2 regions of the Streptomyces sp. NPDC015532 genome follow, and region 2 is predicted to be linked to the other one. Evidence: riboswitches for the same ligand, from Rfam matches in the RefSeq annotation. Region 2 holds a riboswitch; the other holds the start of a gene.
The links. Region 2 has a riboswitch for glycine ahead of gcvT (glycine cleavage system aminomethyltransferase GcvT). Riboswitches for the same ligand answer to the same signal wherever they lie in the genome.
Positions count from the first base shown of each region.

Region 1: linked by a shared signal. The riboswitch ahead of gcvP (aminomethyl-transferring glycine dehydrogenase) and the one ahead of gcvT (glycine cleavage system aminomethyltransferase GcvT) in region 2 are both predicted to bind glycine.

Region 1 is NZ_JBIBSY010000010.1:6,772-21,070, forward strand. Features, by position in the region: gene ACF07B_RS26655 (FHA domain-containing protein) at 1-116, shown strand, start outside; gene ACF07B_RS26660 (MerR family transcriptional regulator) at 159-950, shown strand; gene ACF07B_RS26665 (bifunctional nuclease family protein) at 1,037-1,510, shown strand; gene ACF07B_RS26670 (MerR family transcriptional regulator) at 1,729-2,403, shown strand; gene ACF07B_RS26675 (DNA polymerase IV) at 2,472-3,980, shown strand; gene ACF07B_RS26680 (PRC-barrel domain-containing protein) at 3,905-4,273, opposite strand; glycine riboswitch at 4,388-4,482, shown strand; gene gcvP (aminomethyl-transferring glycine dehydrogenase) at 4,661-7,546, shown strand; gene ACF07B_RS26690 (DUF5999 family protein) at 7,684-7,890, opposite strand; gene ACF07B_RS26695 (hypothetical protein) at 8,286-8,870, opposite strand; gene ACF07B_RS26700 (glutamate--cysteine ligase) at 9,408-10,925, shown strand; gene ACF07B_RS26705 (substrate-binding domain-containing protein) at 11,238-13,007, opposite strand; gene ACF07B_RS26710 (type II CAAX endopeptidase family protein) at 13,191-13,991, shown strand; gene ACF07B_RS26715 (PhzF family phenazine biosynthesis protein) at 14,163-14,299, opposite strand, start outside.
Region 2 is NZ_JBIBSY010000007.1:58,711-73,009, forward strand. Features, by position in the region: gene ACF07B_RS22215 (hypothetical protein) at 1-565, shown strand, start outside; gene ACF07B_RS22220 (L-serine ammonia-lyase) at 731-2,098, opposite strand; gene glyA (serine hydroxymethyltransferase) at 2,262-3,521, opposite strand; gene gcvH (glycine cleavage system protein GcvH) at 3,536-3,913, opposite strand; gene gcvT (glycine cleavage system aminomethyltransferase GcvT) at 4,072-5,190, opposite strand; glycine riboswitch at 5,336-5,432, opposite strand; gene ACF07B_RS22240 (AAA family ATPase) at 5,608-6,273, shown strand; gene ACF07B_RS22245 (enhanced serine sensitivity protein SseB) at 6,432-7,205, shown strand; gene ACF07B_RS22250 (enhanced serine sensitivity protein SseB C-terminal domain-containing protein) at 7,433-8,233, shown strand; gene ACF07B_RS22255 (ABC transporter permease) at 8,709-9,707, shown strand; gene ACF07B_RS22260 (ABC transporter substrate-binding protein) at 9,746-11,518, shown strand; gene ACF07B_RS22265 (ABC transporter permease) at 11,591-12,598, shown strand; gene ACF07B_RS22270 (ABC transporter ATP-binding protein) at 12,595-13,692, shown strand; gene ACF07B_RS22275 (ABC transporter ATP-binding protein) at 13,689-14,299, shown strand, end outside.

The DNA of each region.
Region 1 (14,299 bases), on a different contig from region 2:
TGAACGGCACGTACGTCAACCGGGAGCGGATCGACCAGGTGCCTCTGTCGAACGGTGACGAGGTGCAGATCGGCAAGTACCGGCTGGTGTTCTACGCGAGCCAGCGGGGCATCTGACCCTCCCCCAACTCCGTCCGGGGGGACACCGAGGGAATGTCCATGCTTCAAACACCGAGCGGCGGTGCCGGCAGCGGTACCGCCGCCGGCACCGCCGGCGGTGCCGGCAGCGGTACCGCCGCCGCGGACAGTGGGCTGATGAGCATCGGCGCGGTGCTGAGCCTGCTGCGCGACGAGTTCCCCGAAGTCACCATCTCCAAGATCAGGTTTTTGGAGTCGGAGGGGCTGGTCGAGCCGCGGCGGACCCCTTCGGGGTATCGCAAGTTCAGCGCGGACGATGTCGAGCGTCTCGGCCACGTCCTGAGGATGCAGCGTGACCACTACCTCCCGCTGAAGGTGATCCGCGAGCATCTGGACGCCCTGGCGCGCGGCGAGCAGGTGCGCCTGCCCTCCGTGGGCCGCCAGCGCGGCGCGGGGGAGGGAGAGCACCCCGGAGAGCTCTACGGGGAGCCCGAGGGGCCCACGGTGGCCCGGGTGGGCCGTGAGGAGCTGCTGGCCGCCGCCGAGATCGGTGAGCAGCAGCTCCAGGAGTGGGAGTCGTACGGACTGATCGGTCCGTTGCCCGACGGTGTCTACGACGCGGAGGCGGTGACCGTCGCCGCGCTCGTCGTCGAGCTGGGCCGCTTCGGGATCGAGCCGCGCCATCTGAGGGCGATGAAGGCCGCGGCGGAACGGGACGCGGGTCTGGTGGACCAGGTGGTCGCCCCCCTGCGGCTCCATCGCAATCCGCAGACGCGGGCCCACGCCGAGGCGCGTACGAAGGAACTCGCGGGCCTCACGGTGAAGCTGCACGCGGCGCTCGTGCAGACCGCGCTTGGTGTGCGTCTGCGCTGATCCGTGCCACCGGCGCGGACCGTGGATCGTCCACCCGTTCTGTGCCCGACTACCCAAACGTCCCGGGCACGGCCTAGGGTTGCTGTGTGAACGAGCTCGATGTCGTAGGTGTCCGGGTCGAAATGCCCTCCAACCAACCGATCGTGCTTCTGCGTGAAGTGGGAGGCGACCGCTACCTCCCCATCTGGATCGGACCGGGGGAGGCGACGGCGATCGCCTTCGCTCAGCAGGGCATGGCCCCCGCACGACCGCTGACCCACGACCTGTTCAAGGACGTGCTGGAGGCCGTCGGCCAGGAGCTCACCGAAGTACGGATCACCGACCTGCGCGAGGGCGTCTTCTACGCCGAGCTCGTCTTCGCCAGCGGGGTCGAGGTGAGTGCCAGGCCGTCGGACGCCATAGCGCTGGCCCTGCGCACCGGGACGCCCATCTACGGCAGCGACGGGGTGCTCGACGACGCGGGCATCGCGATCCCGGACGAGCAGGAGGACGAGGTGGAGAAGTTCCGCGAGTTCCTCGACCAGATCTCGCCCGAGGACTTCGGCACCAACAGTCAGTGAGCCGGCCGGGCGGACGGCCTCTCCGGGTGGCATTTGCCCGCGGCGCGTGTGGTGTGCCGCGGCCCGTGCCGAGAGCATTCGGCTAGCCTTTCCCCGCGGTAGGGCACGGGAAACCACTCTTAGGGTGATTATCACTCGGCGTGCCGAGTGTGGCGATCGTTGACGCGCCCCTGGTGACTGCCTACCGTCGAGAAGGCAGGTCAAGGACGGAGGTCGGCGTGAGAAGCAGCGGCGACGGTACGGCTGGGGGTGCTCCCGGACACGGTCCGGGAGAGAGCGGCCCGTACCCTCCCCCAAGCTCTCGGCTCGGCTCGAGCGGGGGGCGCCCCCAGCATGGCAGTGCGGCCGACCACCTTCCGGTGCGGCCGGCGGCAGTGCCCGATGAGGGAGGGACTGTTCCCGAGGAGGTCGGTTACCGGGGGCCCACGGCGTGTGCCGCCGCGGGCATCACCTACCGGCAGCTCGACTACTGGGCGCGGACCGGACTGGTCGAGCCCAGCGTGCGTCCCGCCTACGGGTCGGGGACGCAGCGTCTCTACAGTTTCCGGGACGTGGTGGTGCTGAAGATCGTCAAGCGGTTCCTCGACACGGGGGTGTCGTTGCAGAACATCCGCACCACGGTCCAGCACCTGAGGGAGCGCGGCTTCCAGGACCTGGAGCGCATGACGCTCATGAGCGATGGCGCGACGGTCTACGAGTGCACCTCCCCGGACGAGGTCCACGCCCTGCTCCAGGGCGGCCAGGGCATCTTCGGTATCGCCGTGGGAGTGGTGTGGCGGGACGTCGAGGGCGCCCTGTCCCAGTTGCACGGAGAGCGCGTGGACACCGGCGAGACACTTCTCGCGCACCATCCCGCCGACGAACTGGCGCGCAGACGCAACCGCGCGGTGTGAGCCGCTCCGATGACGCGATGCCCCGGAGTGCCGGGGCATTGTCAGTGGCGTAGGGCAGCATCGGAGATGTGAGAACCACGCCCACGATCCTGCATCTCGACATGGATGCCTTCTTCGCCTCGGCGGAGCAGGCGTCCAAGCCGAGCCTGCGCGGGAAGGCCGTCGTGGTGGGCGGGCTCGGGCCCCGTGGCGTCGTCGCCACCGCCTCGTACGAGGCGCGCGTCTTCGGGGTGAACTCCGCGATGCCCATGGCCCAGGCCCGCAGGCGCGCGCCGAACGCCGCCTATCTCGTGCCGCGCTTCGGGCTGTACCGAGAGGTCAGCGAGCAGGTGATGGGGCTGCTGCGGGCCCTGTCGCCGCTGGTGGAGCCGCTGAGCCTGGACGAGGCGTTCGTGGACCTGGAGGCGGGCGGGACGGCGTGGGACGAGGCGTCGGCGCGGCTGACCGGGGCCAAGCTGCGCGCGGACATCCGGGCCGTCACGGGGCTCACGGGGTCGGTGGGGCTCGCCGCCTCCAAGATGCTGGCGAAGATCGCCTCGGAGCAGGCCAAGCCGGACGGTCTCGTCCTGATCGAGCCGGGCACCGAGCGCGCGCTGCTGGGACCGCTGCCGGTGCGGACGCTGCCGGGCGTGGGGCCGGCGACCGGCGACCATCTGCGCCGGGCGGGCATCACCACCGTCGAGGAGCTCGCCGAGGCGGGCGAGGACGAGCTCGTACGGCTGCTGGGCAAGGCCCACGGGCACGCCCTGTTCGCGATGGCGCTGGCCCACGACGAGCGGCCCGTGGTGGCCGAGCGGGAGACCAAGTCGGTCTCGGTCGAGGACACGTACGACGTGGACATCCACGAGCGGGTCAGGGTGGAGCTGGAGGTGCAGCGGCTCGCGGACCGGTGTGTGCGGCGGCTGCGCCGGGCCGCGCTGTCGGGCCGGACCATCGTGCTGAAGGTGCGCCGGTACGACTTCTCGACGCTGACCCGGTCCGAGACGCTGCGGGGGCCCACGGACGACCCCGGAGTCGTCCGGGAGGCCGCCGCCCGGCTCCTGGAGGGCGTGGACACGACCGGTGGCGTCCGTCTGCTGGGGGTCGGCGTCACCGGGCTCGCGGACTACACGCAGGAGGACCTGTTCGCTCAGGCGCAGGCCGCGGCCGCTGGGGAGCCGGCGGCCGAGGAGCATGCCGCGGACGAACCGTCCGAGGCGGCCGCCTCGGACGGGGAGACGGCCCCGGCGGAGCGGCGGTGGCCTTCCGGGCACGACGTGCGGCATGGCGAGTTCGGGCACGGCTGGGTGCAGGGGAGCGGGCTGGGGCGGGTCACGGTGCGCTTCGAGACGCCGTACTCCGGGCCCGGCCGGGTGCGGACCTTCCGGACGGACGATCCGCAGCTGGAGCCGGCCGACCCGCTGCCCCTGGTGGAGCGAAGACCCGAGGACGCCGGCGGGCAGCCGGCCGGCGCCGGGCCGTCGGTGTCAGCGGTCGGGACGCACGGCTCAGGCCCTGGGGATCAGGTGTCCTCCGAGCCCGCGAGCCGGCCGAAGTCCCGGTCCGGGGGCGGAGGGGACGCCACGTCGAGGCCGTAGTGGTGGTAGAGCTGGAGCTCCTGTTCCGGGGAGAGGTGGCGCCCGACGCCGAAGTCGGGGGCGTCCTTGATCAGGGCCCGCTCGAACGGGATGCGCAGGGTCCCCTCGACGATCTCGCTGGGCTCCAGGGGCACGAAGGCGTCCCTGCTGAACAGCCCGGTGCGTATGGCCGCCCATTCCGGGACACCGGTCGCGTCGTCGAGGTAGACCTCGTCGATCGTGCCGATCTTGGTGCCGTTGCTGTCGAACGCCTTGCGGCCGATCAGGTTGCGCGGATCGATGTCGGTCTGCACGGTCCCTCCATTGGTCGCAAACTCATCCGTAGGTACTACGAAAGAGCACATTTGTGAAGGTGGCCACTCGAAGGCTGCCGTCTTGTCCTCGCTGGTAGGCTGGCAAGCGGCTGCTGATCCCGTGCGGGAGAGTCCTCCGGATTTCGCGGAGGCGCCGAAGGAGCAACTCCTCCCCGGAATCTCTCAGGCTCACGTACCGCACGGACGAGGTCACTCTGGAAAGCAGAGCGAGTGCTTATGGCATCCGCTCTCACCGACGGTGAAAGCCGGGTCGTCCACGGGACCATCCGGTGAAACTCTCAGGTTGAGATGACAGAGGGGGAGGCCGTCGGGGTGCCCGTGCCGGGGTGCCCCTCGAAGGTCGCGTCAGACCAGGAGGCCTCCGCCATGACCGCCCCTCGCATTCCGCTCTCCGAGCTCGAACAGGGAATCCCCTTCGAGCAGCGCCACATCGGCCCCGACTCCGAAGCCCGGGCCAAGATGCTCGCGCAGGTCGGATACGGCTCGCTCGACGAGCTGACGGCCGCCGCGGTGCCGGACGTGATCAAGAACGTCGAGGCCCTGAAGCTGCCGGCCGCGCGCACCGAGGCCGAGGTCCTGGCCGAGCTCCGCTCCCTCGCGGACCGCAACCAGGTGCTCGGTTCGATGATCGGCCTCGGTTACTACGGCACGTTCACGCCGCCGGTGATCCTGCGCAACGTCATGGAGAACCCGGCCTGGTACACCGCGTACACGCCGTACCAGCCGGAGATCTCGCAGGGCCGCCTCGAGGCGCTGCTGAACTTCCAGACCGTCGTCGCCGAGCTGACCGGTCTGCCGACCTCCGGCGCCTCCCTCCTCGACGAGGGCACCGCCGCCGCCGAGGCCATGGCGCTGTCCCGCCGCATGGGCAAGAACAAGAAGGGCCTCTTCCTGGTCGACGCGGACGCGCTGCCGCAGACCATCGCCGTCATAGAGACACGTGCCGAGCCGACCGGTGTCGAGATCGTCGTCGCCGACCTCGCCGACGGCATCCCGGCCGACCTCGCCGGACGCGAGATCAACGGCGTGCTGATCCAGTACCCGGGCGCCTCCGGTGCCGTACGCGACATCAAGCCGATCATCCAGCAGGCGCACGAGCTGGGCGCGGTCGTCACCGTCGCCGCCGATCTGCTCGCCCTGACCCTGCTGACCTCGCCCGGCGAGCTCGACGCGGACATCGCGGTCGGTACGACGCAGCGCTTCGGTGTGCCGATGGGCTTCGGGGGCCCGCACGCCGGTTACATGGCGGTGCGCGAGAAGTTCGCGCGCAGCCTCCCCGGCCGGCTGGTCGGTGTGTCCGTGGACGCCGACGGGCACAAGGCGTACCGCCTCGCCCTCCAGACGCGTGAGCAGCACATCCGCCGTGAGAAGGCGACCAGCAACATCTGTACCGCTCAGGTGCTGCTCGCCGTGATGGCCGGCATGTACGCCGTCTACCACGGCCCCGAGGGCCTGCGGACCATCGCACGGCGTACCCACCGCTACGCCACCGTCCTGGCCGCGGGTCTCACCGCCGGCGGCGCCGAGGTCGTGCACGGCGCGTACTTCGACACGCTCACCGTGCGGGTCCCGGGCCGCGCCGCCGCGATCGTGGCCGCCGCGCGCGACCACGGCGTCAACCTCCACCTCGTCGACGCCGACCAGGTGTCGATCTCGTGCGACGAGACGACCACGCGCGAGCAGCTCGCCGCCGTGTGGACCGCGTTCGGCGCCGAGGGCGACGTCGAGGCGCTGGACGCGAGCACCGAGGACACCCTGCCGGCCGCGCTGCAGCGGACCGACGCGTACCTGACGCACCCCGTGTTCCACGAGCACCGCTCCGAGACGGCGATGCTGCGCTACCTGCGCAGGCTCTCCGACCGCGACTACGCGCTCGACCGCGGCATGATCCCGCTGGGCTCCTGCACCATGAAGCTCAACGCGACCACCGAGATGGAGCCGGTCACCTGGCCCGAGTTCGGGCAGCTGCACCCCTTCGTGCCCGCCGAGCAGGCGCGCGGCTACCTGACGCTCATCCACGAGCTGGAGGACCAGCTCGCCGAGGTCACCGGCTACGACAAGGTGTCGCTCCAGCCCAACGCCGGTTCGCAGGGCGAGCTGGCCGGTCTGCTGGCCGTCCGCGGCTACCACCGTGCCAACGGCGACGACCAGCGCACCGTCTGCCTCATCCCGTCCTCCGCGCACGGCACCAACGCCGCCAGCGCCGTGATGGCCGGTATGAAGGTCGTCGTCGTGAAGACCGCGGACGACGGCGAGATCGACGTCGCGGACCTGCGCGCCAAGATCGAGCAGTACCGCGACGAGCTGTCGGTCCTGATGATCACGTACCCCTCGACGCACGGTGTGTTCGAGGAGCACGTCGCCGACATCTGCGCCCAGGTGCACGAGGCCGGCGGCCAGGTCTACGTCGACGGCGCCAACCTCAACGCCCTGGTGGGTCTCGCCAAGCCGGGTCACTTCGGCGGCGACGTCTCGCACCTGAACCTGCACAAGACCTTCTGCATCCCGCACGGCGGCGGCGGCCCCGGCGTCGGCCCGGTCGGTGTGCGCGCGCACCTGGCGCCGTACCTGCCGAACCACCCGCTCCAGCCCGAGGCCGGTCCCGAGACCGGTGTCGGCCCGATCTCGGCCGCTCCCTGGGGTTCCGCGGGCATCCTGCCCATCTCCTGGTCCTACGTCCGGCTGATGGGCGGCGAGGGCCTCAAGCGCGCCACGCAGGTGGCCGTGCTCTCCGCCAACTACATCGCCAAGCGCCTGGAGCCGCACTACCCGGTGCTCTACACCGGCCCCGGTGGCCTGGTCGCGCACGAGTGCATCATCGACCTGCGTCCGCTCACCAAGGCGACCGGCGTGAGCGTCGACGACATCGCCAAGCGCCTGATCGACTACGGCTTCCACGCGCCGACGATGTCGTTCCCGGTGGCCGGCACGCTGATGATCGAACCGACCGAGTCCGAGGACCTGGGCGAGATCGACCGGTTCTGCGACGCGATGATCGCGATCCGCGCGGAGATCGAGAAGGTCGGCGGCGGCGAGTGGTCCGTGGACGACAACCCGCTGCGCGGGGCGCCGCACACGGCCGCCGCGCTCGGCGGCGACTGGGAGCACCCCTACAGCCGCGAGGTGGCCGTCTTCCCGGCCGGTGTCTCGGCCGCCGACAAGTACTGGCCGCCGGTGCGCCGCATCGACCAGGCGTACGGCGACCGGAACCTCGTCTGCTCCTGCCCGCCGCTGGACGCCTACGAGGACTGATCAGCGCTCGGCACGTGGACGCCTACGAGGAGTGACCATCCTCGGACATGCGTCGGGGCCGGTTCGGAGAGTGCGTCTCCGGGCCGGCCCCTTGTGTGTCTGGGCGGCCTGGCGCGGCCGCCCGGGGTCGTGCGGCCTCAGGCGGCCGTCATCACCGGCGCGCCGCCCAGCGGGCGGTGCGGGGCGATGATCTGGCCGTCCGGCAGGAGCTCACCGGTGTCCTCGAAGAGCAGAACGCCGTTGCACAGCAGGCTCCATCCCTGCTCCGGGTGGTGCGCCGCGAGGCGGGCGGACTCCCGGTCGGCTGATTCGGCTGACGGACACGGTGGCTGGTGCTGGCACATGGATGGGATCTTTCGCTGGGTCGAGACGTGAGTGTTGGCTGTGGTGTCTGTCTTGCGGCTTGAGGTACTCATGGCCGCCCCCCGTTGATGTGTGACCTGACCCCAGTGTTGCCCCACGGGCGCCAATCCGCAGGGATTTGGGGGCACCGCTTCTCACAGGTTTATGACGCGTCACCCGTGCGGAGGGTTCACCCCAACCGCGCTGTCCTTTCGGGTGGTTCGAGGGGGCCGGATCGGGCTAGTCCGGTCGGGCGTTCAGCGCGTTTCCCCTCGTACGAGCGGTCTTCGGCCCTAACGAGCGAGGTGCTCTCGGGGTTCGTGACAGCGCCGTGCCCCGCTGCAGGTTTACCCGTGTGGGGTACGGCTGCGGGGCACGGACGCGAGGCGGCGGAGACTCAGGCGGGCGAGCTGAGGAGCGGTGCCGGGGTGACCCGGTGGGTGAGGACCGGCAGCAGTTCGGTGACGAGGTAGGGCCGGTGCGCGGCGATGCCGGGCGGGGCGGGTGCGAGCGGGACCAGGAGGTCGGTGGCGGCCGGATGGCCGGTGGCGCCGTCCGCTGTGCAGTCGCCGTGCAGCCAGAGCGTGAGCATGTACAGCTCCGGCACGGACAACAGGCGTGCTTGGTAGGGCTGTTGCATGGTCTCGGCCTGCCGCAGGGCGAGCTCGGTGGCGGTGACGTAAGGGCCCTCGAAGAAGCGCGAGAAGGCCCAGCCGTCCGGAGTCAGCATGGTGTCGGCCGCGGCCACCGCACGGTCGCCGGAGCGGATCAGGAAACGCCACCCGGCGAGCCGGGTGGCGGAGGCGCCCGCGGGAGTGATGCGATCCAGGACGTGGACGGGCAGCGGGAGTTCGGGGGTGACAGGTCCCTGTGCCAGGCGCAGGGACGGGGTGCGGGCTTCGCGGACAGCGGTGGGGGAACCGAGTGCCGTGAGTACGGTGCGCAGGGCGGGCGCGGGAGCCGGGGGTACGTGCAGCGGCATGTGGGTCGCCTCTCATTCGACAGGCACAGTGGCGCGAGGGCGGGGGCGGACGGCGCTGTCAGCTCTCGGGTCAGAGGGCGAGGGGTCTGGATCTGCCGACAGGGTGTCGCCTGCCGCCGTCACCGTGACGACAGGACCAAGGACCGCGAGCGCCAACTCTCTGCCTCGGTAGCGGAGTTTATACGACGCGTGTTCAGGCGTTGTTTCGTCTAGTCGCCCCGAATTCGAAGAACAAGTCGATATCCGGTCGGTGAAATGCGGGATTCATCCCGGTTCTGTGCGATCGAATCGCGGTGACCTCGGAATACTTCGCCCGAGCGGTCGGCCGATTCTCGTCGGCGTTTTTTACGAGATCGTTTCGGGCGGCAAACTTGCTGAATGCCCCATGCCTCGTGAATGTGCCCGGGGCCGATGTCCAGACTAGCGGCCGAAGAGCGCGCGCGGGACGTTATGGATCGTGTTGCCTGGGCATCATCCCCCGTGACCCGGGACGCCAGGGCCGGATGACGGCCTGCCCATCCAAGGAGGGACACTTCGATGGGGGAGAAGGTCGTGGCAGGGACGTTCGGCCTGTCCGATCGGCAGCGCCATCGCGACAAGCTCCGACAGTGTCTGGCGGGGCTGGAGCGACTGCTGGAGGAGAAGCGGTTCGACCGCCCGAAGAACCTGATGGGCCTGGAGATCGAATTGAATCTCGCAGGTCCCGACGGCATGCCCAGAATGATGAACGGGCAAGTACTCGAAAGGATTGCGAGCCGCGACTTCCAGACAGAACTCGCCATGTTCAACCTGGAAGTCAACATAGCCCCACACCGATTGGGTGGCCGGGTATTCGACCGGCTCGCCGAGGAGATCCGCACCTCGCTCGCCTACGCCCACCGGAAAGCCAGTGAGGTCGACGCCGGAATCGTCATGATCGGTATTCTGCCGACGCTCGGGCAGGACGATCTGGTGTCCTCCAACCTGTCGGACGTCGACCGGTACACGCTGCTCAACGATCAGATCGTGGCCGCGCGCGGTGAGGATTTCGAACTCGACATCGACGGGGTGGAGCGTCTGGTCTGCCGGTCGGCGTCCATCGCCCCCGAAGCCGCCTGCACCTCCGTGCAGTTGCACCTCCAGGTCACGCCGGGCCGGTTCGCGGACGTGTGGAACGCGGCGCAGGCGGTCGCGGCCCCACAGGTCGCGATCGGCGCCAACTCTCCCTTCCTGTTCGGGCGTGAGCTGTGGCGGGAGTCGAGGCCCCCGCTCTTCCAGCAGTCCACCGACACCCGGCCGCCGGAGCTCCAGGCACAGGGAGTCCGGCCCCGCACCTGGTTCGGCGAACGGTGGGTCACTTCGGCGTACGAGCTGTTCGAGGAGAACCTGCGGTTCTTCCCGCCGCTGCTGCCCATCTGCGACGACGAGGACCCGCTCGGTGTCCTCGATGCCGGGGGCGTGCCCAGGCTCGCCGAACTGGTGCTGCACAACGGCACGGTGTACCGCTGGAACCGGCCTGTGTACGGCATCGCCGACGGCGTCCCGCATCTGCGGGTCGAGAACCGGGTGCTGCCCGCGGGACCGACCGTCACCGACGTCCTCGCCAACGCGGCCTTCTACTACGGTCTGGTCCGCGCGCTCGCCGAGGAGCAGCGTCCGGTGTGGACCCGGCTGTCCTTCGAGGCGGCCGCCGCCAACTTCGACGAGGCCTGCCGGCACGGCATCGACGCGCGCCTGGAGTGGCCGCGGCGTGGCCGCTACGGCGGGACCGCGCAGGTGGACGCGGTGAGCCTGGTGCGCGACGAACTGCTGCCGCTGGCCGCCGCCGGGCTGGACGCCTGGGGGGTCGAGCCCGCCGACCGGGACTTCTATCTGGGCGTGATCGAGGACCGGTGCAGGCTGCGCGTCAACGGCGCGACCTGGCAGGCGGCCACCTTCCACCGGGCCCTGGAGAAGGGGCTCGGCCGCGAGGCCGCGCTTGCCGCGACGACGCGGCGCTACGGCGAGCTGATGCATCTCGGGGAGCCCGTGCACACCTGGCCGGTGGGACTGCCGGAGCCGGTTCCGCTGGGGTGACGCGCGACGGTGCGCGGGGCCCGGCGCCGGCCATCGGGCTTCGGGGTCTGTCGTCGAGGCCCGTCCCCGACGGCTCGGCGTGGGCGTGGGCGACGGGACGGTGGCCCGCGCGGGCGGGCGGTCGTGGCCGGTGAAGGGCGTTCGCGTGCTGCGCGTATCCAGGTGATCGCGGTCGGTCGGGGTCGACCGCGTGGATGTGGTCAGTCCGGGCACCCGCATGGTCGTGGTGGGTCCGGGGCGCTCGCGCGGATTCGGTCGGCCCCGGCCGCCCGCGTTGACGTGGTCGGGTCCGGGGCGCTCGTGTGGGGGCGGTCAGTCGGGGTTGCCGGCGCCGGCCGCTGTGATCGCCTTGAGCATCGCCGCGTGGATCTGTGAGGGCTCGTTGACCCGCTGGCCGGAGCCGCCGGTCGCCCTGGCGATCTGGTCGACCTCGCGCCGGTCGCTGTCGGGGCCCACCGCGATGGCGATCAGCGGTACCGGGTGCTCCGGGTCGGCCAGCTTCTGGAGCTCGGAGACGAGCTCGGACCGGGAGATGCTGCCGGGGTCCCGGTTGACCCCGTCCGTGAGGACGACCAGCGCGTTGAACCGGCCCTTCGCGTAGGAGGCGACGGCCGCCTTGTACGCGGCGAGCGTGGTGTCGTACAGGCCGGTCTCTCCGTGCGGGACCGGCTTCAGGGACTTGAAGGCGGCGGTCAGCTTCGCACGTTGGCCGCCCTTCTTCTTGCTCTCCCCGAGCCGCCCGGTCGGCACGAGCACGCGGTAGTCCTTGTCGCCGTCGAGCTTCGTGGAGAACTTCCACAGCCCGATCTCGTCCTCGGCGGTGAAGGTGGCGAGCGCCTGGAGCAGGGATTCCTTGGTGACATCCATACGGGAGCGGCCGTCGCCCGGCAGCGTCACGCCCATGGAGGAGGAGGCGTCGACGATCGTGGTGATCCGGGCGCTCTCCACCGTGATCGTCCACATGCCGAGGGCCTCCTGGACCGCGCCTTTCGACGCGGAGTCGGCCAGGATGCGCGTGTACGGCTGCGGGGACCTTCCGCCGGCCTCGGCGACGAGGGTGTCCGACGGGCTCTCCGCGTCCGTGCGGAACCCGAACGTCCGCAGGAACTGCCGGGGTGCCGCCTCTCCGAGCAGGGTCATGAACCGCAGGGCCGCACGGCCCTCGTCGGTGCTCAGCCGCGGCTCGTCGACCAGCGTGTACGGGTAGTCGAGCAGCGGCGAGCCGTCTTCGGGGTAGAAGAGGTCGAGGTCCTGGCCGCCGTCCGCCGCGCTGTTGTGCGCGAACGCCGCCTGCTCGGAGAGGATCAGCGCCTGATTGCCGCCGGCGCCCTTCCGTCCGGTGGCCGAGCCGTCGTGCGGCAGGGTGTCCAGGAGGTCGGTGTCGCTGTCGGACGTGTGCCGCGAGAGCGACTTGGCCATGGCCGCCGCCCGTACGTCACCGTCCTTGACGCCGGAGGTGGCCGCGCTGATCCGCGCCAGCGCGAGCAGTCCCGTCGAGCTGCGGGTGGGATCCACCGCGCCCAGTTCGAGCTTCCCGGCCCGTGTCGTCCCCCCGGCCAGCTCGGTCCAGGTGTACGTCTTCGCGGGCCAGCCCAGCCGCTTGGCGGCCGCCGGGACGACGGCGACGCCGACGGGTGAGGAGGCGACGTTGCCCAGGCTGGTGACCTGTGTGGCGGAGCCGGTGTCGGCGACCCGCTCCACCCAAGCGTCGGAGTCCGGCACCCACACCTGCACGTCGGACTTCTTGCCCGCGCCGAGCGCGGCGGCGACCTGGTAGGACTCGCGCGCGCTCACGCCGACGTCGAGACAGCGGCCGTCGGAGGCGACGTTCTTCGCGCGGGCGTCCTTCGCGACGGCCCGGAGCGCCGGCGCGATGTCCGGCGAGGCGGCCACCTCGATGTGGATGACATCGTCCCCGCAGGAGCCTCCGAAGGAGAACAGGCCCCCGCGGACCGCGGCTGCCGTGCCTCCGACGACGGTGAGGACGAGTGCCGTCGCCAGGGCCGTATTGCGGCGGCGTGCGCGGATCCGGGGGTCGGCGGAGCCCGCCCGTCGAGCGTCGGGCAAGCTGTGACGTCCCATGACGGTGAGGTCCTCCCAGATGAGCCTGAGCCGTGAGACAGCCGCAGAACAGGCGAAAGGGGACGTTGCCCCGTACGGTGCCCGCCCCCCGACGGCCTGTCGCGCACGATCTTCGTAACTTCTTTCGAGACCCTAGCGGGGCGAGGACGGGGATGCGGTGGGAATACCCAACTGGAGGCGGGAGTGCAGGTGGAGGCGGGATCGGTGGCCGATTCTTTTCCGGGGGAGAGGCTGACCCGACGGATTCTCCGGGACGAGACGCTGCTCGTCCTGGCGCTGTCGCTCGGTGCGAGCGGAGTGTCCGCGCTGATCAGTTTCGTCGGGTCGGTGACGAAACCCGGAGGTCTCAAGGACCAGGCGGCCACCCTCAACGCCTCGGCGGCGCCGGGCCGGCCCTGGCTCGACCTGGCCTGGCAGCTCTTCGGCATCGCGTCCGCGCTGGTGCCGGTCGCGCTCGTCGCGCACCTGCTGCTGCGCGAGGGCCAGGGCATGCGCGTGATCGGCTTCGACCGTACGCGCCCCTGGCCGGACCTCGGACGCGGTGCCATGGTCGCCGCGGTGATCGGCAGCTCGGGAATCGCCTTCTACCTGGCTGCGCGCGCGTTCGGCGCCAACCTCACGGTGGTGCCCGAGGCGTTGCCGGACGTCTGGTGGAAGTTCCCCGTGCTGATCCTGTCGGCCGTGCAGAACGCCGTGCTGGAGGAGGTCATCGTCGTCGGGTATCTGCTGCGCCGCCTCGGGCAGTTGGGCTGGACACCGGGGACGGCGCTGATGGCGAGTGCGGTGCTGCGCGGCTCGTACCACCTCTACCAGGGCATCGGCGGGTTCGTCGGCAACATGGTGATGGGTGTGGTCTTCGTGTACCTGTACCGGCGTTGGGGCCGGGTCGGGCCGCTCGTGGTCGCGCACTCCCTGCTCGACATCGGTGCCTTCGTGGGGTACGCGCTGCTCGCGGGGAAGGTGGGCTGGCTCCCGACGGCTTGAGCCGCGCTCACGAGCACTGAGCGGCGGAGCCGGTTCCCGACGGGGTGCGGCGGATCCGGTTCCGGGAGGGGCGTACGACCATCTCGTACGCCCCTTCCCGTCTGCCGTCGCGCGCGTGCGGGCCCTGTCGCACGGGTCCCGGGGGCCGTTGTACCGGTTCCCGAGGGCTCGCTAGACGAGCAGGTCGCCCTCGATGACCGTGACCGCGTGGCCCGAGAGCAGCGTGCGGTCGCCGCGGACTTCGGTGCGGACCAGGCCGGAGCGTGGGGAGGCCTGGAGGCCGGTGAGGACGGGGCGGCCGAGGCGGT
Region 2 (14,299 bases):
CCGGATGTCCCGCCACGGCGCCAAGGTCGTCCACGAGGGCGCCGTGGACTGGGCGGAGCGGGCGGGGGTGCGGCTGCTGTGCCGGCCCTTTCCCTGGAGCGGGGGTCCGGAGGGCGGGACGGCCGTCGGGACGGGTCCGGCGGCGGCCGCGGTCGTCGTGCACAAGGACAGCGACGTGTGGTGCTTCCGGTCCGGCCGGGAACGCCGGTCGGTGGGGGGACGGCTGCGGTCCGAGGGCCTGACGGTCACGGAGTTCGACACCGGGACCGAGGTGTGTCTGGCGGTGCCGGCCGGGGCGCGCGGCGCGGCCCCGCACCTGCGGACCGCACGCCGCCTCGGCGGCCTCTGCCTGGTCACGACCCTGCGGGCGGACGGCAGGGCCGAACACACCCTGGTGCCGCGCGCGGAAGCCGCGGCCGAGGCCCGCAGGCGCCACGCGCTGCTGTACCCGCGGGCCGCGGGCGCCCGGGCACAGTCCGTCCCCCCGACCGCCAAGGCCCGTTCCGCGCACAGCGACGTCCTGGTCGGCCCGGCGCCCGTCGCGGAGACACCACGACCGGACTGACCGCGGCCGCCGCCCACCGCGCCGAGGCGGCGGCAGGCCCGCCCGGCGCCGCCGGCAGAGAAGCGGCGGCCGGCCGGACCGCTGGCAGCACCCGTCCGGCGCCCCCGCCGGGAAACCGCGGCGTGCCCGACCGCGGGCGGGACGACGCCCCGCCCGGCCGGCTGCTCAGCACTCGATGATGTTGACCGCCAGCCCGCCCCGGGCCGTCTCCTTGTACTTGACGCTCATGTCGGCGCCGGTCTCCTTCATGGTCTTGATGACCTTGTCGAGGGAGACCATGTGGGAGCCGTCGCCGCGCATGGCCATCCTGGCGGCCGTGACGGCCTTCACGGCGGCCATGCCGTTGCGCTCGATGCAGGGGATCTGGACCAGGCCGCCGACCGGGTCGCAGGTCAGGCCGAGGTTGTGCTCCATGCCGATCTCGGCGGCGTTCTCGACCTGCTCGGGGCTGCCGCCCAGCACCTCGGCGAGCGCGCCGGCCGCCATGGAGCACGCCGAGCCGACCTCGCCCTGGCAGCCGACCTCGGCGCCCGAGATGGAGGCGTTCTCCTTGAAGAGCATGCCGATCGCCCCGGCCGCGAGCAGGAACCGTACGACGCCCTCCTCGTCGGCGCCCGGCACGAAGTTGATGTAGTAGTGCAGCACCGCCGGGATGATGCCCGCCGCGCCGTTGGTGGGGGCGGTGACCACGCGTCCGCCCGCCGCGTTCTCCTCGTTGACCGCCATCGCGTAGAGGGTGATCCACTCCATCGCGTGGGCCAGCGGGTCGCCCTCGGCGCGCAGCTGGCGGGCCGAGTGGGCGGCGCGGCGGCGGACCCGGAGGCCGCCCGGCAGGATGCCCTCGCGGGCCATGCCGCGCGAGACGCAGGCCTGCATCACGCGCCAGATGCCGATGAGCCCTTCGCGGATCTCCTCCTCGGTGCGCCAGGCCCGCTCGTTCTCCAGCATCAGGGCGGAGATCGACAGACCGGTCTCCTTGGTGAGCCGCAGCAGCTCGTCACCCGTGCGGAACGGGTACTTCAGGACCGTGTCGTCGAGCTTGATGCGGTCCTCGCCGACGGCGTCCTCGTCGACGACGAACCCGCCGCCCACCGAGTAGTACGTCTTCTCCAGGACGAGCTCGCCCGAGGCGTCGTACGCGAAGATCGTCATGCCGTTGGCGTGGTACGGCAGGGCCTTGCGGCGGTGCAGGACCAGGTCGTCGTCGAAGGAGAAGCCGATCTCGTGCTCGCCGAGCAGGTTGAGCCGCCCCGAGGTCTTGATCTGCTCGACCCGCTCGTCGGCGCCCTCCACGTCCACCGTCCGGGGCGAGGAGCCCTCCAGGCCGAGCAGCACCGCCTTGGGGGTGCCGTGGCCGTGGCCGGTCGCGCCCAGGGAGCCGTACAGCTCGGCGCGTATCGAGGTGACCGGGGCCAGCAGGTCTTCGTTGCGCAGCCGCCGGGCGAACATGCGCGCGGCGCGCATCGGACCCACCGTGTGGGAGCTGGACGGGCCGATGCCGATCGAGAACAGGTCGAAGACCGATATGGCCACGGGAACTCCTTGCTGGTTTCGCCGGACGCCGTTGTCCGACGGAGGTGGTGCGGGACTGCATGGAACGGGGCACCGCGCTCTGCTTCCAGTGTGCGCGGTGCCCCGGATATCCGTACGAAGAGAAACCGTACGGGTGAAAACATATGGCGAAGAGCCTACGAAACTACTTCAGGCCGGGGTACAACGGGTGCTTGTCGGCCAGAGCGGACACGCGGAGCTTCAGGGCCTCCGTGTCGTAGGACGGCTTCAGCGTCTCGGCGATGATGTCCGCGACCTCGGTGAAGTCCTCGGCCGTGAAGCCGCGGGTGGCGAGGGCGGGCGTGCCGATGCGCAGGCCGGAGGTGACCATCGGCGGGCGCGGGTCGTTCGGGATGGCGTTGCGGTTGACCGTGATGCCGACCTCGTGGAGGCGGTCCTCGGCCTGCTGCCCGTCCAGGTCGGAGTTGCGCAGGTCGACCAGGACCAGGTGCACGTCCGTGCCCCCGGACAGGACGTCCACGCCGACGGCCTTCACGTCGTCCTGGACCAGACGCTCGGCCAGGATGCGCGCGCCGTCCAGCGTGCGCTGCTGGCGCTCCTTGAAGTCGCCGGTGGCGGCGACCTTGAAGGAGACGGCCTTGGCCGCGATCACGTGCTCCAGGGGGCCGCCCTGGAAGCCCGGGAAGACCGAGGAGTTCAGCTTCTTCGCGAAGGCCTTCTTCGCGAGGATGATCCCGCCGCGGGGACCGCCGAGCGTCTTGTGCGTGGTGGAGGTGACCACGTCCGCGAACGGCACCGGGTTCGGGTGCAGACCCGCCGCGACCAGGCCCGCGAAGTGGGCCATGTCGACCCACAGGAAGGCGCCGGCCTCGTCCGCGATCCGGCGGAACTCGGCGAAGTCGAGCTGGCGCGGGTACGCCGACCAGCCCGCGATGATCACCTTCGGGCGGTGCTCCTTGGCGAGCCGCTCGACCTCGGCCATGTCGACCAGGCCGGCCTCGTCCACGTGGTACGCGACCACGTCGAACTGCTTGCCCGAGAAGTTCAGGCGCATTCCGTGGGTCAGGTGACCGCCGTGCGCCAGGTCCAGGCCGAGGATGGTGTCGCCGGGCTGGGCCAGCGCGAACAGCGCGGCCTGGTTGGCGGAGGCACCCGAGTGGGGCTGCACGTTGGCGTACTCGGCGCCGAACAGGTCCTTGACCCGGTCGATGGCGATCTGCTCGGCCACGTCGACGTGCTCGCAGCCGCCGTAGTAGCGGCGGCCCGGGTAGCCCTCGGCGTACTTGTTGGTCAGGACGGAGCCCTGGGCCTCCATGACCGCGACCGGAGCGAAGTTCTCCGAGGCGATCATCTCCAGCGTGGACTGCTGGCGGTGCAGCTCGGCGTCGACGGCGGCGGCGATGTCCGGGTCGAGCTCGTGCAGGGGGGTGTTCATGAGCGACATGTGCGGTGGACTCCTCAGCCGGCCGTGAAGGCGGTGTACTCGTCGGCGGACATCAGGTCCTCGGGCTCGCCGGCGACGCGCACCTTGAACAGCCAGCCGCCCTCGAAGGGCGCGGAGTTCACCAGCGCAGGGTCGTCCACGACGTCCTGGTTGGCCTCGACGACCTCGCCGTTCACCGGGGAGTACAGGTCGCTGACCGACTTGGTCGACTCCAGCTCGCCGCAGGACTCGCCCGCGGTCACCGTGTCACCGACCTCCGGGAGCTGGGCGTAGACGACATCGCCGAGCGCGTTGGCCGCGAACTCGGTGATGCCGACCGTCGCGACGCCGTCCTCGGCGACGGACAGCCACTCGTGCTCCTTGCTGAAACGCAGCTGCTGGGGGTTGCTCATGACCTGAATTCTCCTGTACGCGGTGGAGTGCTGATGGAGGGAGGCGTGGGTGACCGGGCGGATGTGCCCAGGGTCACGTCCGGGGCCCGGCGAAGGGCGCCCGTCGGTACCGGCGCCCGACGGGGATCCGGTTCATGTCCGGCCGGTGCGGACCAGTGTCACTTCTGGCGCTTGTAGAACGGCAGCGCCACGACCTCGTACGGTTCGTGGCTGCCCCGGATGTCCACGCCCACACCGGCCGTGCCCGGCGCGGCGTGCGCGGTGTCGACGTACGCCATGGCGATCGGCTTGCCCAGCGTCGGGGAGGGGGCACCGGAGGTGACCTCGCCGATCACCTCGCCGCCGGCGACGACCGAGAACCCGGCGCGCGGCACGCGGCGGCCCTCGGCGATCAGTCCGACGAGCACACGCGGCGGCTCGGAGGCGGCCCGCTCGGCGGCTTCGGTCAGGGCCGCGCGCCCCACGAAGTCGCCGTCCTTCTCGAACTTCACGACCCGGCCGAGGCCCGCGTCGAAGGGGGTCAGCGCGGTGGTCAGCTCGTGCCCGTACAGCGGCATGCCGGCCTCCAGGCGCAGCGTGTCGCGGCAGGACAGACCGCAGGGGACGAGACCGGCCGGGGTGCCCGCGTCGGTGAGCGCCTGCCACACCTTCTCGGCGTCGGCGGGGGCGACGAACAGCTCGAAGCCGTCCTCGCCGGTGTAGCCGGTGCGGGCGATCAGGGCCGGAACGCCGGCCACCGTGCCCGGCAGGCCCGCGTAGTACTTCAGGCCGTCGAGGTCCGCGTCGGTGACCGCCTTGAGGATGCCGGGGGACTCGGGGCCCTGCACGGCGATCAGCGCGTACGCGTCACGGTCGTCGCGCACCACGGCGTCGAAACCGGCGGCGCGCTCGCTCAGCGCGTCCAGCACCACCTGGGCGTTGGAGGCGTTCGCGACGACCATGTATTCCTGCTCGGCGAGCCGGTAGACGATCAGGTCGTCCAGGATGCCGCCGTCCTCCTGGCAGATCATGGTGTAGCGGGCGCGGCCGACGCCGACGGTGGCGATGTTGCCGACCAGCGCGTGGTTCAGGAGAGCCGCCGCCTGCGGTCCGGTGACGGTGATCTCGCCCATGTGGGAGAGGTCGAAGAGACCTGCCTTCGTGCGGACGGCGACGTGCTCGTCACGCTCCGAGGCGTAGCGCAGGGGCATGTCCCAGCCCGCGAAGTCGGTCATGGTCGCGCCGAGCGAACGATGCAGGGCATCGAGCGCGGTGTGACGGGGTGCGTTGCTGCTCATCGGTCTGGCTCCCAAGGCATGACGGCGAGGTCGTTCCTCCCCATCTGTCATCGGAACCTGAGAGGTTCATCACGACCACACGAATCGGTGGTCCTGACTTGCACCTTGGGTGGAGCCGCCGGAGCGGCCCGCTTTTCAGATGTGCCTCGCCCGCGCGGTAACGGTGCCTGAGAGATTCAAGGGAGGGACTTGCTCCTTCGGCGCCCGGGTACACGTACCCAGGACTCTCCCGCGCGGATTCAAGCGGCCGGTATGCAGTTGGCGCGGCCATCATCGCACGCGCTGTCGGATCACGGCAGCCCGCCATCTGTGACGGGGCTGTGGCAGTCCGCGTACGGAAACAGGAAGCGCCGGGCATTACCTTCTCTTTACACTCGACGGGGATGGGACCGCACATCCAAGGGGAGGACGGTCACGGTGAACAGGACCAGGGCGTACGCGACGACCTCGGGTCTCGCACTGCCCGAGCAGCCCGGCGCACCGGCGCGGGAGGCCCGCGGACCGCGGCCCGCGGCCGTCGTACGGGATCTCCGTGACCGGGTCGGCCGCAGTCCGCACGGTCTGCGCTTCGGGGCGCGGGACCTCGTCGTCGTCACCGGACTGCCCGGCAGCGGCAAGTCGACGCTGATGCGGCGGGCCGTGCGGGGCACCCGTGTCGACTCGCAGGACACCCGCGAGCGCTGGGACGGCCGGATGGCCGGCCTGCTGCCGTACGCGCTCTACCGCCCCCTCGTCCGCCTCGCGCACTACGCCGGCCTGCGCCGCGCCCTGCGCGAGGGCGGCGGACTCGTCGTGCACGACTGCGGCACGCAGGCCTGGGTGCGCCGCTGGCTCGCCCGCGAGGCCCGGCGCCGTGGCGGCGCGCTGCACCTGCTGCTGCTCGACGTCACACCCGGCACCGCGCTGGACGGCCAGCGCGAGCGCGGCCGGGGCGTCTCGCGCTACGCCTTCGCCCGCCATCGCGGCGCGGTCGCCCGGCTGCTGCGCTCCGCCGAGCGGGGAGACCTGCCCGAGGGGTGCGGCTCGGCGGTCCTGATCGACCGGGACGCGGCCGACGTGCTGCGCAGGATCGACTTCGGCTGACCGGTCCCGGTGGCGCACAGGGCCTGTCCGGCGGAGCACGCCGGAGACGCGGGGCTCACCTCGGTCTGTACGGCGCTGTCGGCTTCGTCCGACCTGATCCGCCGGACAGGCCCTAATCTTTCCAGCCGGAACAGTGGTTCGAAGCGGGCGGTAGACAGATGGACTTTCCGGCACAGGCACACCCCCATCCGCACGGCGGTTGGCCGGGCAACGAGCTGGAGGAGGTGTTGTCCGCCTCCTTCGGCGTGCCCGGACCCTCGGCGGCCGCGCGCATCGTCGAGGTGCTCGGCCGCAGCTTCGTGTGGGTGCCGCTGCCCAACGGCGGCGGCCCGCAGAGCGGTGCGCTCGATCTGCCCACGATGGACCTGGGGGGCCAGATCTACGTCCCCGTCTTCAGCTCCGAGGAGCAGTTCCGCCAGGTCGTCGGCGGTCACATGTCGTACACGATCGCGCCCGCCGTGGAGTTCGCCCGCGGGCTTCCCCCGCAGGTCGGTATCGCGGTGAACCCGGACGGCGTGGTCGGCGTGCCGCTGCCGCCGATGGCCGTGGCCGAACTGTGCCGGGCCGGGCGCACCGAACTGGACGGGGCGGCCAGCGGCGGCCGGGTGCGGCTCTTCGAGCCCGACTGGCAGGACGATCCGGTGGACTTCCTCGCCGCGGCCTCGGCGGAGTTCGCCGCGACGGGTGTCGTCCTGAGCGCCCGCCGCTGTCTGGCCAGCATCGAGGGCGACGAGCCGGTCATGTTCATCGGTGTCGAGCTCTCGATGTGGGAGGGCGACGCCCGCGCCGTGCCCCTGGACGCCCTGGGCCGCGCCCTCGGCCGCGTCCCGGTGAACATTCCGGTGAACCTGGTCCTTCTCGACGTGGCGCAGGACCCGGTCGGTGACTGGATGCGGGCCCAGGTGCGCCCCTTCTACCAGCGCGGTCACTGAACGGCGCCCGCGCCGGGCGTGCCGGGCGGGACCGCACGCCCGCCGCGCGGGGCCCTCGGCCGCCCCGCGCTGCGGTTCCCGGCTCTCGACTGCTTCCCCCGGCGGAGCGCGATCGCCGCATAAGCTGGTTTCATGGCCCGGTCGAGGTGTTGACGCATGTCGGTAACCGGCGCCTCGGGCGTAAGGGATGAGTTCGTCGTGAATTGTTCGCGAAGGGGCGGTTGAAGGTGAGCGCGTCGGGCACGGCCGCGGCCGGGCAGGTCGAGCACATGCTGCGCCAGGTGACTCCCGGGCGTTACGACGCCTACGAGGCGCTTCTTCGCGCGCTCGCGACCCCGTCGTCCGGCCAGGTGTGGATGCTGCTCTGGCACGGCCAGGCCGGCTCCCCGGACGCCCAGTACGGGAACATGCAGGTCGACGGCTTCGGGTACGCGCCCTGTGTCACCTCCGCGCAGGAGCTCTCGGCCAGTGGCTGGAACCGCAGTTACGAGGTCGTGGACGGGCTGGACGTCGCCCGCACCCTGTACCCGGACCACTTCGGGCTCTGGCTCAATCCGCACGCCCCGAACGGCGGCCTCGGCATCCCGTGGCTGGATCTGCGCCGGATCGCCACGGGCCTGGAGCGGCAGCCCGCGGGCCCGCTGCGGCTGTCCGAACCGGCCATCGAGATTCCGCAGTTCTACGCCCTGCTCACGCAGAACGCCCATCTCACCCCGGCCGTACGGTCGTTGCGCCGCGCCTGGGTCCAACCGACCCTCGGGGCGCCGTATCTGGCCATCGGCCTTGACGTGTACGACACCTCACCGCCCGCCGTCGACTCGGTGCGGGCGATGATGCAGCAGTCCATCGGCGCCGTCCCGGACGGGCTGCCCGTCTCCACCGTCGCGATGTCGGACGAGTTCGACCCGGTGGCGATGTGGCTGCGCGCCAACGCTCGCCCGTTCTACGACCGCGAGGCGCACGCCGCTCCCGCGCAGGCGCCGACAGCGGGCGGTTACGGCTATCCGCCGGCCCGCGGCGGCTACTGAGAGCGTCCCGAATTACGGACCTGTCGCATGCCCGTGCGAGAACGGCTGGCATCATGAGTCTGCACACGGCCTTCACGAGGTGTGCGCTCCATGCTGCTGACCTGCGGGGAAGCGGACGCATGTGTCAATTGTCCCGTTTTGGCGGGACTTCTTAGTCAAAAGACACCTATGGGTTCTTTGACGGTAATTGACAGTCGTCCGACTCCTGTTACCCACTGTTCGGATAACGGAATCCCCCAACAAGCATCACGGTTGCGCATAGTTTCTCCATGAGGCCTGGCAACTGATCGTGGCGGCACTGAAGACTCGCCCATCAGACACGGGACATCGCTCCTGTGAGCGAGTGCTAGTCGAATCATCAGCCGGGTCATCGGACCGCACCATCTGCGGTCAACCTCCCGGCGGGCAAGTGAACCAAGCCGCAGACAGCGGCAGTCGTAGGCCGGTCACCACCGGCGAGAGGGGTCGGGTCACTGTGACCGCACCGATCGAGACCACCGCGGCGGCATCGGAAGCGCAGCCAGAGGCTGTGCTTGCCGGAGCCGGCAAGGGGCAGATCGAGGGCCGTTCCCTGGGACAGATCGCCTGGACGCGCTTCAAGCGTGACAAGGTGGCGGTCGCCGGCGGTGTCATCGTCGTACTGCTCATCCTGGTGGCGATCCTCGCCCGGCCCCTTCAGTCGATGCTGGGGCTGGACCCGAACGCCTTCAACCAGGACCTGATCGACCCGAACACCTCCCTGCCCAAGGGCGGAATGGGCGGCATGAGCGGTGACCACCCGCTCGGCATCGACCCGAAGTTCGGACGTGACCTCGCCACCCGCCTCCTGGAGGGCTCCTGGGTGTCGCTGGTCGTCGCCTTCGGCGCCACCATCCTGTCGAACGTGATCGGCGCGATCCTGGGCGTCGTCGCGGGCTTCTACGGCGGGCGGGTCGACTCGATCATCAGCCGCCTGATGGACACCTTCCTCGCCTTCCCCCTCCTGCTGTTCGCGATCGCCATCTCGGCGACGCTGCAGGGCGGCGCGTTCGGCCTCGAAGGGCTCCCGCTCCACCTGAGCGTGCTGATCTTCGTGATCGGCTTCTTCAACTGGCCCTACCTGGGCCGGATCGTCCGAGGCCAGACCCTCGCCCTGCGCGAGCGGGAATTCGTGGACGCCTCCCGGGGCATGGGCGCCAAGGGCCCCTACATCCTGTTCCGGGAACTGCTTCCCAACCTGGTCGGCCCGATCATCGTCTACTCGACGCTGCTCATCCCGACCAACATCCTCTTCGAGGCGTCCCTCAGCTTCCTCGGGGTCGGCATCCAGCCCCCGCAGGCGTCCTGGGGCGGCATGCTCCGTGAAGCGGTCACCTACTACGAGGTCGACCCGCAGTTCATGATCGTGCCCGGCCTCGCCATCTTCGTGACCGTCCTCGCCTTCAACCTGCTGGGCGACGGTCTCCGCGATGCTCTCGACCCGCGCAGCCGTTGATGCCTGACGGACACCGAGAGACCACCAAGTTTCCGACAATGGAGGGGAACCCGCCCATCATGCGAAGGTCAGCGCTGGCCGCAATTGCGGCCATCGGCTCCGCGAGTCTGCTCGTTGCAGGCTGCAGCAAGGCCGATGACAACAAGAACACCGACAACACGAAGTCAGCTGGGGCCAACGCAGCGACCACGGACGTCGTCAACGCCTCCACCCAGAAGGGGGGCACGGTCACGTACGAGTACTCCGACGTGCCGGACTCCTTCGACCCGGGCAACACGTACTACGCGTACATGTACAACCTCTCGCGTCTGTACGCCCGCCCGCTGATGACGTTCCAGCCCGGCGCCGGCGAGAAGGGCAACACCCTTGTCCCGGACCTCGCGGCCAGCGCTGGTGTCCCGAGCGACGGCGGCAAGACCTGGACGTACAAGCTGCGTGCGGGTCTGAAGTACCAGGACGGCACCGCGATCACGTCCAAGGACGTCAAGTACGCGGTCGAGCGCTCCAACTTCGCGCGTGACGTGCTCTCCCTCGGTCCGAACTACTTCCAGCAGTTCCTCGTGGGCGGCGACAAGTACAAGGGTCCCTACAAGGACAAGAGCGCCAAGGGCCTCTCGTCCATCGAGACCCCGGACGACACCACCGTCGTCTTCCACCTGAAGACCGCCTTCCAGGAGTTCGACTACCTGGTCGCCTCTCCGCAGACGGCGCCGGTCCCGCAGGCCAAGGACAACGGCGTCGACTACGTCAAGAACATCGTGTCCTCGGGCTCGTACAAGTTCGAGAGCTACGCGGACGGCAAGCAGGCCGTCCTCGTGCGCAACGAGAACTGGGACGCGAAGACGGACCCGCTGCGCAAGCAGTACCCGAACAAGATCGTCGTGAACCTGAAGGTCGCCGCTGAGACGATCGACAAGGACGTCCTCGCGGGCGACGCGATCGACCTCGGTGGTGGCGGTGTCCAGGCCGCGACCCAGGCTCAGGTCCTGAGCTCGGCCGACAAGAAGGCCAACACGGACAACACCTACGGTGGCCGTCTCGTCTACATGGCGATCAACACCAAGGTGAAGCCGTTCGACAACGTCGCGTGCCGCAAGGCCGTGCAGTTCGCGATCGACAAGGTCTCGGTGCAGACCGCCGAGGGTGGTCCGGTCCGCGGCGACATCGCCTCCACCGTCCTCCCGCCGGACATCCCGGGCTACGCCAAGTCGGACGTCTACGCGTCCGCCGGCAGCAAGGGTGACGCGGCCAAGGCCAAGGACCAGCTCAAGGCCTGCGGCAAGTCGTCGATCAACACCAACATCTCGGCTCGCAGCGACCGCCCGCAGGAGATCGACGCGGCCACCGCGATCATCAACTCGCTGAAGAAGGTCGGCATCAACGCCAGCCTGAAGCAGTACCCGTCGGGCAAGTACTTCACCGACTACGCGGGTGTCCCGAAGTTCACCGAGAAGAACAACATCGGTCTGATCATGATGCAGTGGGGTGCCGACTGGCCTTCCGGCTACGGCTTCCAGCAGCAGATCCTGAACGGCTCGGCGATCGGCGCCTCGGGTAACACCAACCTGTCGCAGTACGACAACAAGGACGTCAACGCCCTCCTCGAGAAGGCGATCGGTACGCAGGACACCGCCGCGCGCAACGCCCTGTACACCGAGATCGACAAGAAGACCATGGACGACGCCGTCCTCGTGCCGCTGACCTACTTCAAGGTTCTGCTGGCCCGCCCGCAGTACGCGACCAACCTGGTCTCCACGGCGGCCTTCAGCGGTCAGTACGACTACCTCAACATCGGCACCACGAAGAAGTAGCAGCCCCGGAAGGCAGGTGAAGGCATTGGTGCCCGCGGGCTTAGCGGCCCGCGGGCACCAGCGCCGATCCCCGTGATCTCGTACATCCTCCGTCGGACGGCAGCGGCAGTGATCCTGCTCCTGGTCGTCTCCGCGGTCACCTTCGCCATCTTCTTCCTGCTGCCAAGACTGGCCGGCCAGACCGCCGACCAGCTCGCGCAGCAGTACATCGGGAAGAGCCCGTCGAAGGCCGACATCCTCGCGGTCAAGCACAACCTCGGTCTGGACCAGCCCGTCTACGTCCAGTACTGGCACTTCATCAAGGGGATCGTCAGCGGCGCGACCTATGACCTGGGTCCCACCACGGCGCACTGCGACGCACCGTGCTTCGGGTACTCCTTCAAGACGCACCAGGCTGTCTGGCCGGAGCTCACCTCGCGCCTCCCGGTGACCCTCTCGCTCGCCGTCGGTGCCGCCGTGCTGTGGCTGGTGTCCGGTGTGACGGCCGGTGTGATCTCGGCGCTCAAGCCGCGTTCGGTCCTCGACCGCACGTTCATGGGCATCGCGCTCGCCGGTGTCTCGCTGCCCATGTTCTTCACGGGCAACCTGGCGCTGCTGCTCTTCACCATCAACTGGCCGATCTTCGGCCGCACTTACGTCCCGTTCACCGAGAACCCCGCCCAGTGGGCCAACACCCTCTTCCCCGCGTGGTGTTCTCTCGCTCTCCTGTACTCCGCCATCTACGCGCGGCTCACCCGCTCGGGCATGCTGGAGACGATGAACGAGGACTTCATCCGCACGGCCCGTGCCAAGGGCCTGCGCGAGGGCAAGGTCGTGCTCCGGCACGGACTGCGCGCCGCCCTCACCCCGATCATCACCGTCTTCGGCATGGACATCGGTCTGCTGCTCGGCGGCGCCGTGATCACCGAATACGTGTTCTCTCTGCACGGCATCGGCCAGTACGCGGTGCAGGGCATCACCGACAACGATCTGCCGAAGATCCTCGGCGTGACCCTTCTCGCCGCGTTCTTCGTCGTCGTGGCAAATCTTCTGGTGGACATGCTCTACGCGGCCGCCGACCCGCGGGTGAGGCTCTCATGACCGAACTGTCCAAGACCGGCGCCGCGCTCGGCGAGCCCGTCTCCTCGCCCTCGAACGCCCCGAGCGCCTTCCTCGAAGTGCGTGACCTCAAGGTGCACTTCCCGACCGACGACGGTCTGGTCAAGTCCGTCGACGGGCTCAGCTTCTCGGTGGAGAAGGGCAAGACCCTCTGCGTCGTGGGCGAGTCGGGTTCCGGCAAGTCCGTGACCTCTCTGGCGATCATGGGCCTGCACCGCCTCGGCGCGCGCGGCAAGAACGTCCAGATGTCCGGCGAGATCTGGCTCGGCGGCAAGGAACTGGTCAACGCCGACCCGGACGAGGTGCGCAAGCTCCGCGGCCGCGAGATGGCGATGATCTTCCAGGACCCGCTGTCGGCGATGCACCCGTACTACACGATCGGCAACCAGATCGTGGAGGCGTACCGCAACCACCACAAGGTCGACAAGAAGACCGCCCGCCGGCGGGCGATCGAGATGCTCGACCGCGTGGGCATCCCCGAGCCGGGCAAGCGCGTCGACAGCTACCCGCACGAGTTCTCGGGCGGTATGCGGCAGCGCGCGATGATCGCGATGGCGCTCGTCAACAACCCCGAGCTGCTCATCGCGGACGAGCCGACGACCGCCCTCGACGTCACCGTCCAGGCGCAGATCCTCGACCTCATCCGCGACCTGCAGAAGGAGTTCGGCTCCGCGGTCGTCCTCATCACCCACGACCTGGGTGTGGTGGCCGAGATCGCCGACGACGTCCTCGTGATGTACGGCGGCCGGTGCGTGGAGCGCGGCTCCGTCGAGCGGGTCTTCGAGCAGCCGCAGCACCCCTACACCTGGGGTCTGCTCGGCTCGATGCCGCGTATCGACCGCGACACCTCCGACCGGCTCATCCCGGTCAAGGGCCAGCCGCCGAGCCTCATCAACGTCCCCTCTGGCTGCGCCTTCCACCCGCGCTGCCCGTACGCGGACCTGCCCAAGGGCAATGTCACCCGCACCGTGCGCCCCGAACTGCAGCTGGTTGGCAGCGATCACTACACCGCCTGCCACCTCTCGCAGGAGGACCGCACGCGGATCTGGACCGAAGAGATTGCGCCGAAGCTGTGAGTGAGAACAACAAGACGGACGGCGCCGGCGCGGTCATCCCGCAGCAGGCCGCGGCTCCCGAGCACCGCGCGAAGTCCTCGGAGGACCGCGAGGTCCTGCTCCGGGTCAAGGGGCTGCAGAAGCACTTCCCCATCCGGAAGGGCGTTCTCCAGCGTCAGGTCGGTGCGGTCAAGGCGGTCGACGGCATCGACTTCGAGGTCCGCAAGGGCGAGACGCTCGGCGTCGTCGGCGAGTCCGGCTGCGGCAAGTCGACCATGGGCCGGGTCATCACCCGTCTCCAGGACCCGACCGGCGGCAGCATCGAGTTCGAGGGCCAGGACATCACCCGGCTCAGCGCCTCGAAGATGCGCCCGCTGCGCCGTGACATCCAGATGATCTTCCAGGACCCGTACGGGTCGCTGAACCCCCGTCACACCATCGGCTCGATCGTCTCGGCGCCATTCCGGCTCCAGAACGTGCAGCCCGAGGGCGGTGTGAAGCGGGAGGTCCAGCGGCTCCTGGAGCTGGTGGGTCTGAGCCCCGAGCACTACAACCGCTACCCGCACGAGTTCTCCGGCGGTCAGCGCCAGCGCATCGGCATCGCCCGCGCGCTCGCCCTGAAGCCGAA